One region of the Streptomyces sp. CC0208 genome, then DNA from elsewhere that is predicted to be linked to it. Evidence: riboswitches for the same ligand, from Rfam matches in the RefSeq annotation. Region 1 holds a riboswitch; each other region holds the start of a gene.
The links. Region 1 has a riboswitch for cyclic di-AMP ahead of D1369_RS05345 (LysM peptidoglycan-binding domain-containing M23 family metallopeptidase). Riboswitches for the same ligand answer to the same signal wherever they lie in the genome.
Positions count from the first base shown of each region.

Region 2: it holds a riboswitch for cyclic di-AMP, as region 1 does, so the genes downstream of both, D1369_RS24250 (transglycosylase family protein) here and D1369_RS05345 (LysM peptidoglycan-binding domain-containing M23 family metallopeptidase) in region 1, are expected to answer to the same signal.
Region 3: it holds a riboswitch for cyclic di-AMP, as region 1 does, so the genes downstream of both, D1369_RS16630 (transglycosylase SLT domain-containing protein) here and D1369_RS05345 (LysM peptidoglycan-binding domain-containing M23 family metallopeptidase) in region 1, are expected to answer to the same signal.

Region 1 covers NZ_CP031969.1:1,145,191-1,147,444, forward strand. The annotation lists gene D1369_RS05345 (LysM peptidoglycan-binding domain-containing M23 family metallopeptidase) at 1-939, opposite strand; cyclic di-AMP (ydaO/yuaA leader) riboswitch at 944-1,106, opposite strand; gene D1369_RS05350 (alpha-galactosidase) at 1,411-2,254, opposite strand, start outside.
Region 2 covers NZ_CP031969.1:5,267,284-5,269,537, forward strand. The annotation lists gene D1369_RS24245 (transglycosylase family protein) at 1-951, shown strand, start outside; cyclic di-AMP (ydaO/yuaA leader) riboswitch at 1,111-1,323, shown strand; gene D1369_RS24250 (transglycosylase family protein) at 1,327-2,019, shown strand.
Region 3 covers NZ_CP031969.1:3,671,322-3,673,575, reverse strand. The annotation lists gene D1369_RS16635 (Cof-type HAD-IIB family hydrolase) at 1-672, shown strand, start outside; gene D1369_RS16630 (transglycosylase SLT domain-containing protein) at 676-1,158, opposite strand; cyclic di-AMP (ydaO/yuaA leader) riboswitch at 1,164-1,366, opposite strand; gene D1369_RS16625 (CocE/NonD family hydrolase) at 1,607-2,254, opposite strand, start outside.

The DNA of each region.
Region 1 (2,254 bases):
TCAGCCGACGGCGACGCCCTTCGAACGGAGGTAGGCGACCGGGTCCACGTCGGAGCCGTAGTCCGGCGTGGTGCGGATCTCGAAGTGCAGGTGCGGGCCGGTCACATTGCCGGTCGCGCCGGAGAGGCCGATCTGCTGGCCCGCGGTCACGGTCTGGCCGGCCGAGACGGAGAGCTGGGACAGGTGCGCGTACTGCGCGTAGTAGCCGTCGGCCAGCTTGATGACGACCTGGTTGCCGTAGGCGCCACCCCAGCCCGCGGAGACGACCGTGCCCGCGCCGACGGCCTTGAGCGAGGTGCCGGTCGGGACGACGAAGTCGACGCCGGTGTGGTAGCCGCTGGACCACATGCTGCCCGCGACGCGGTAGCCGGTGCCGATGGTGGCGCCGTCGACCGGGAGGGTGAAGCCGCTGGAGCTGCTGGCGGTGGAGCTCTGGGTGGCAGTCGTAGCCTTCGAGGCCGACTTCTTCGGCTCGGCCTTCTCGGTCTTCGCCGCGGACGACGAGGAGGACCCGCTCTTCGTCGTGGCCGCCTTGGCCTTCTTGCCGATCGAGAGCTTCAGACCCGGGTGGATCAACGACGGGTCGTCGCCAATGGCCTGGCGGTTGTCGGCGTAGAGCCTCTTCCAGCCACCGCTCACGTTCTGTTCGTCGGCGATCTTCGAGAGATAGTCACCGGCCCGCACCGAATAGATGCGCACGGTCGAGGTCTTTGCCGCGTGTTTCTTAGCGGCCGCCTTTTCGGCGGACTTCTCAACGGCCTTCTGCGTGACGGGAATCGACTGAACGGCCTTTTCCGACACGGACTGCGAGGTGGCGGCGTGTGCGCCGGTGGCCCCCATGAGCGGGAGAGCGAGAGCGGCTCCCCCGGTTCCGGCGACGGCGATCGAGCGGGCGAAGCGCTGGGACTTCGGGCGGCGGTGCTTACCCTTCGCGGGCATGACGAATTCCTCTCCGGCGCCTGCGAGGTGAGCTGTCGGGTGCGGGCTGGAGATGCCCGGCCGCGCCGAGACGCGACTAAACCCCAAGCCTGTTCCGGAGACCGGAACAGGCAGTTCTACCTGTGGGTCCCCCGCTCCTGCCGTACACGGGTCAGTGGGTGTGGGGAATCCGTTCGGCGGCAGGATTGGGCGTCCGACCGGATCGGTGGCGAACGTAAACGAGCAAGACGCAAAGGGACAAGTGAGAGGTTGCCCGGGTAAGCGTTTCTCTTGATCCCCTATGCGAATTACCGGTCACCCTGCGTGAATCGGACACCCTTCTCCCACCCAAACCCCCTTGGTAAACCTGTGAATTACGTGAACATGACGGGCGACACACCGTCACGGTTATGACGCTCCTCACGTCACGAATTCACAGGAACCCCCATCCCGGAAGGAGTTGGAAGGAAGCCGCCAATTCGGGCAGAAGCCCTAGATGCGACGCAGTCGGATAACCGTCGCATCGAGGTCGCCGCGCAAACCGGTACGAAGTCCGTGATGCAGCAATATGACCCCTCGGTGAACTTCGCCCGTTTCGGGGCATTCGTACGATGCTGTCGGGTCGAGCCCGCGCAGCCGCAGCGAGGGGACGGGCTCGCCGTACTTCTGCGCCTGAAGCCAGGCGAGGACGACAGTCTCGCCCCCGCGGACGTACTGCACCGCGCTCAGTCCGCCCCGCGGAGGCCGCAGCCGGTAGAGGTCGCCATGCTGCACCAGGGGCCTGATCTCCTTGTAGAGCTTCACCCAGCGACCGGCTTCGGCGAGCTCCTCCTCGGTCCACTCCGCCAGGTCCCCGCCTACTCCGAGCACCCCGGCCATCGCGCTCACGAACCGGAACCGCAGCGAGCTCACCCGGCCGTTGAGCTGGGTGTTGGGACTGTCGGTGACCCAGGCGGCCATCACGCGCGCGGGATGGATCTGGCTGAAGCCGTCCTGGATGGCAAGCCGGTCGAGCGGGTCGGTGTTGTCCGAGGTCCACACCTGGTCGGTGCGGCTCAGCACCCCGAGGTCGATCCGGCCCCCGCCCCCCGAGCAGGACTCGAAGGCCACGCCCGGGTGAGCTTCCCGCAACCGGTCCAACAGGGCGTAGAAGCCGCGCACATGGTCGACCCACAGTCGCTGCGGATAGGGCTCGCCGGGCCAGCCCGCGTCCGTGAAGCAGCGGTTGAAGTCCCACTTCACATAGTCGATCGGGGCCGAGGAGAGCAGGGTGTCGAGCTGCTCCCACAGGTACTCCTGGACGTCCTCGCGCGCGAGGTTGAGTATGAGCTGATTG
Region 2 (2,254 bases), 4.1 Mb from region 1:
CGCCCCCGTCAGGCTCCGGCTCTCCTTGTGGCGGCCGGTGTGACGGGATCCGCCATCGCGATCCCACTGCTCGGAGCGACCGGGGCGAGCGCCGCCACCGGCACCACGTGGGACCGGGTCGCGGAGTGCGAGAGCGGTGGCTCCTGGAGCGCGAACGACGGCAACGGCTACTACGGCGGCCTCCAGATGTCCCAGGAGAACTGGGAGAAGTACGGCGGCCTCGAGTACGCCGAGACCGCCGACCTGGCGAGCCGCAACCAGCAGATAGCCGTGGCCGAGAAGCTCCTCGCGGACCAGGGCATCGCCGCGTGGCCGACCTGCGGTCTGCTCAACGGTCTCAGCAAGAACTCGGGCTCGGCCGACGTCGACACGGGCGTGGGGAGCGGTGCGCCCTCGGCTTCGACATCCGGTTCGTCCGACTCATCCGGTTCGTCCGGTTCCTCCAACTCGGCGGGCTCCGAGGAGTCTTCCGGTCTGCTCGACGCGCTGGACGGTTCGTCCGCGACGCCCTCGCCGTCGGCCTCTGCCTCCAGTGGCGACAGTTCGGCCAAGCCGGACAAAAAGAACTCTTCGGGATCCGGTGGTTCGGCTGCGAAGGAGACGCAGCCTTCCGACGGCTCGCCCGTGGTCAGTGCAGAAGAGGACGAAGCAGACAAGTCGTGGCAGGAGGGCAGCTCTTCGGCCCTCGTGGACGTCGGTGCCCTCGGCTCCGGCAAGCACCGCGGTGACAGCGCGCAGGAGAGTGCGACGAAGAGCACGGCCTCTGCCTCGGCCGGCCGGCATGCCGCCGCCACCTATGTCGTCCAGGAGGGCGACTCCCTCGTCTCCATTGCCGACTCCCTTGGGCTCGACGGCGGATGGCGCGCCCTCTATGCCGAGAACAAGGACCGCATCGGGGTCGACCCGAGCAACATCGTCGCCGGTCAGACGCTCGACACAGGGGCTGAATAGGGCTGAAAAGCCCAGAAAAACAGCGGGAGTTCACGTCACACTTCGCACTGAATGTCCACTTTGGTGAAAGTGTGGGATGAGTCTCAGAAGCCCTGATCGTCTTTGAAATTCCGCCGAGCGCGTGTCTACGGTCGTGACCGCTCGGCAACCCGAGCCCCGTCTGTCGCAACGCCGAATCCTGCCAGCGGCCGTACGGGAACAGTCGTCGCGTAAGCGCCGTAGGCAGGAGCGGGGGACCCAAGGTAAGTGCCGGGCCCAGCAGTTCACGCTGGACCGGCTTGGGGTGAAGCCGCGCACCGCAGGGTGTGCGACCGGGCAACTCAACCGGCCCGAACCCGACAGCTCACCTCGCAGGCGTCGGTGAGGGGATCCACCATGCTGTTTTCCGGCAAGGGCAAGCACCGTCGTCCTTCCAAGACCACCCGCGCCGCCGCTCTGGCCGGCGTCACCGGTGTCGCCATCGCCGCCCCGCTGATGGCGGCCGGCAACGCCTCTGCCGCCACCGCCTCCGAGTGGGACACCGTCGCCCAGTGCGAGTCCGGCGGCAACTGGTCCATCAACACCGGCAACGGCTACTACGGCGGCCTGCAGTTCTCGGCCTCCACCTGGGCCGCTTACGGCGGCACGCAGTACGCGTCGCAGGCCAACCAGGCCAGCAAGTCCCAGCAGATCGCCGTCGCCGAGAAGGTCCTCGCCTCGCAGGGCAAGGGTGCCTGGCCGGTCTGCGGCAAGGGCCTGTCCGGCGCCTCCTACAGCGGCAGCAGCTCGTCCTCCTCCAGCTCGAACTCCAGCTCCTCGAACTCGGGCACCAGCACCCGCTCGACCGGCGAGCAGAGCGCCTCGCGTTCCTCCGAGCGTCCGGCCGCGAAGAAGACCGTCACCACCCCGACCGGCAAGAAGGTCAAGAAGGGCGACGGCGAGTACAAGGTCGTCAAGGGTGACACCCTCAGCTCGATCGCCGAGAAGCACAAGGTCAAGGGCGGCTGGCAGAAGCTGTTCAAGCTGAACAAGGACATCATCGACGATGCCGACTTCATCTTCCCGGGCCAGCAGCTGCACCTGAAGTAAGACCCAGCTGAACCACAGGGCCCTCACAGTCGTGTCCTTCAGGATGAAGGCCTCGTGAGGGTCACCCCCCGTCCCCACGGGCTCCCCGCTCCGGTGCGTGTTCCCCCGTACGCACCGGGGCGGGGTTTTTCATGCCAGGCGCCGACCGGTCTTTGTTCAGTTCAGAAACAATTTACTCTCGGTTCTGTCCAGGGGGCGGTCCACACGGTGGCCGATCGCGCCGAGCCGGTTAGGC
Region 3 (2,254 bases), 2.5 Mb from region 1:
GGCCGGCCGGCGCCCAGAGTGCGGCCGCTGCTCGACGACCTCGGCAGTACGGGGCTCGCGGTGTGCGGACAGGGCGCGCAGGTGTACGACGCCGGCGCGGACCGTCTGCTCTGGTCGGTGACCCTGGACCGGGAGCTGGCCGAGACCGCGCTGGGCAAGATCGAGGCCGAGGTCGGGCAGGTGTACGCGGCCGTGGACCAGGACGGTGTCGAGGGACTCACCCTCATCGAACCGGGCTATCTGATGCCCCATCCGACCCTGCCCGCGGTACGGGTCGGCCGGCGCGACGACCTGTGGTGCGAGCCGATCAGCAAGGTGCTGCTGCGCCACCCCTACCTGTCCGACGACGAGTTGGCGGTCACGGCCCGCTCGGTGGTGGGTTCGCTGGCGACGGTCACCATGTCGGGCCCCGGGACCGTCGAACTCCAGCCATGCGGCATCACCAAGGCGACCGGCCTCGCGCTGGCCGCCGAACACCTGGGACTGGGGCCCGAGGTGACGATCGCCTTCGGGGACATGCCCAACGACATCCCGATGTTCGACTGGGCGGCCCGCGGGGTGGCGATGGCCAACGCCCACCCCGAACTCAAGGCCGTGGCCGACGAGGTCACCCTGTCGAACGAGGACGACGGCATCGCCGTCGTCCTCGAAAGGCTCTTCCCGCGGGCGTAGTTCCTAGTACGCGCCGAACACGTTGTCGATGGACCCGTACCGCTGGGCCGCGTAGTTGCAGGCCGCGGTGATGTTGGCGACCGGGTCGTACGGGTCCCACGAGGTGTTGGCCACGTGGTACGCGTTGAAGGTCGGGTCGATCACCTGGAGCAGGCCCTTGGAGGGCGTGCCGGCCGCGGCGTTGGAGTCCCAGAGGTTGATGGCGTAGGGGTTGCCGGAGGACTCGCGTATGACGTTGCGGTAGATCCCGTCGTAGGAGCCGGGAATCCCGTGCTCCGCCATGACGGCGAGGGAGGCCCGGATCCAGCCGTCGAGGGTGTTGGAGTAGCCGAGCGTGGTGGCGGTCTGCACGGTCGGGGTGGCCGCGGACGCGCTGCTCGCGCCGATGAGCGGCAGCGCGAGGACGGCGACTCCGGTGCCGGCGACGGCGAGTTTGCGGGCGAGACGGCTGGTGCGGGTACGGCGGTGCTGAGCGGCAGCAGACATGGCGAAGTTCCTCTCCGTCGCCTGCGAGGTGAGCTGTCGGGTTCGGGCGGGAGCTGCCCGGCCACGCCTGCGAAAGGCGCGACTTCACCCCAAGCCGTGCCGGTATGTCCGAAGACGTCCGGTCCGGCGACTTACCTGGTTCCCCCGCTCCTGCCGTGGTGCTAGGTGGGTGTTGTCGGGTGGTGGCAGGATTCGGCGTCCGCCCGACAGGCCGGGAACGTATGCGAGAGCACATGTCCGGAACAAGTGGCGAATTCACATGCGGTGCCTATTGACCTTGGAAAGAGGCATTTGAGGCGCTTGATCCTTTGCGTTCGCCAACCTCAACTCGCGCAAAGGAAAAGGCGGATCGACGGATTCCGCATCCATGCCGGTCCACCCCCGCGAGTGGGCCACATCACAGCCGAGCGCAAGAGGGGTAAAACGGTCAGGAAAGCCCAACTCGTCTTCAACCGGCCGTGCGTGGGATCCGCTTCTCCCACGTCCGGTGGAAGACCACCTCATCGCCGGCGGTGCACACGACCTCGTCGGAGGTGTGGAAGTCCGTCCTGTCGCAGGTGATCTCCGCGCGGGTGCGGACGGTGGTGTCCCAGGCGAGCTCGGGGCGGTGCAGCCGGATCGTCCAGTCCGAGCGGGTGCGGGCGGACAGGGGGTCCTGCTCGTCGATCGTGTACGTCTCCAGCGCGTCCTCGGTGATCTCCAGGCCGTCGGGGTACACGCGCGTGCCGCCGTACCGGGGGTCGACCTCCAGACGCCACTCGCCCTTGGCCACGTCACGGACGACCAGGCGCTCGGGGCGGGGTTCGTCCAAAGTCGCGGGGCTCCATCCGTCAGCGGCTACGCCGCGGGTGACGTCGAGCGGCCCGGACTGCTCCGGCTCCTCGAAGGCGATGTCCGAGGCCGCTTCCCGCGCGCGTACCGGCAGTTCGAGGAAGCTGCCCGCCGGCTCCAGGGTGAATCCGGCCTGCGACCCCGGCTGCGGCCAGATCCACGGCCAGTACGCCGAGGAGACGGCGAGCCGGATGCGGTGACCGGGCGGGAAGGCGTGCCCGATGCCGTTCAGCTCGAAGGCCACCTCCTGCGTCGCCCCGGGCTC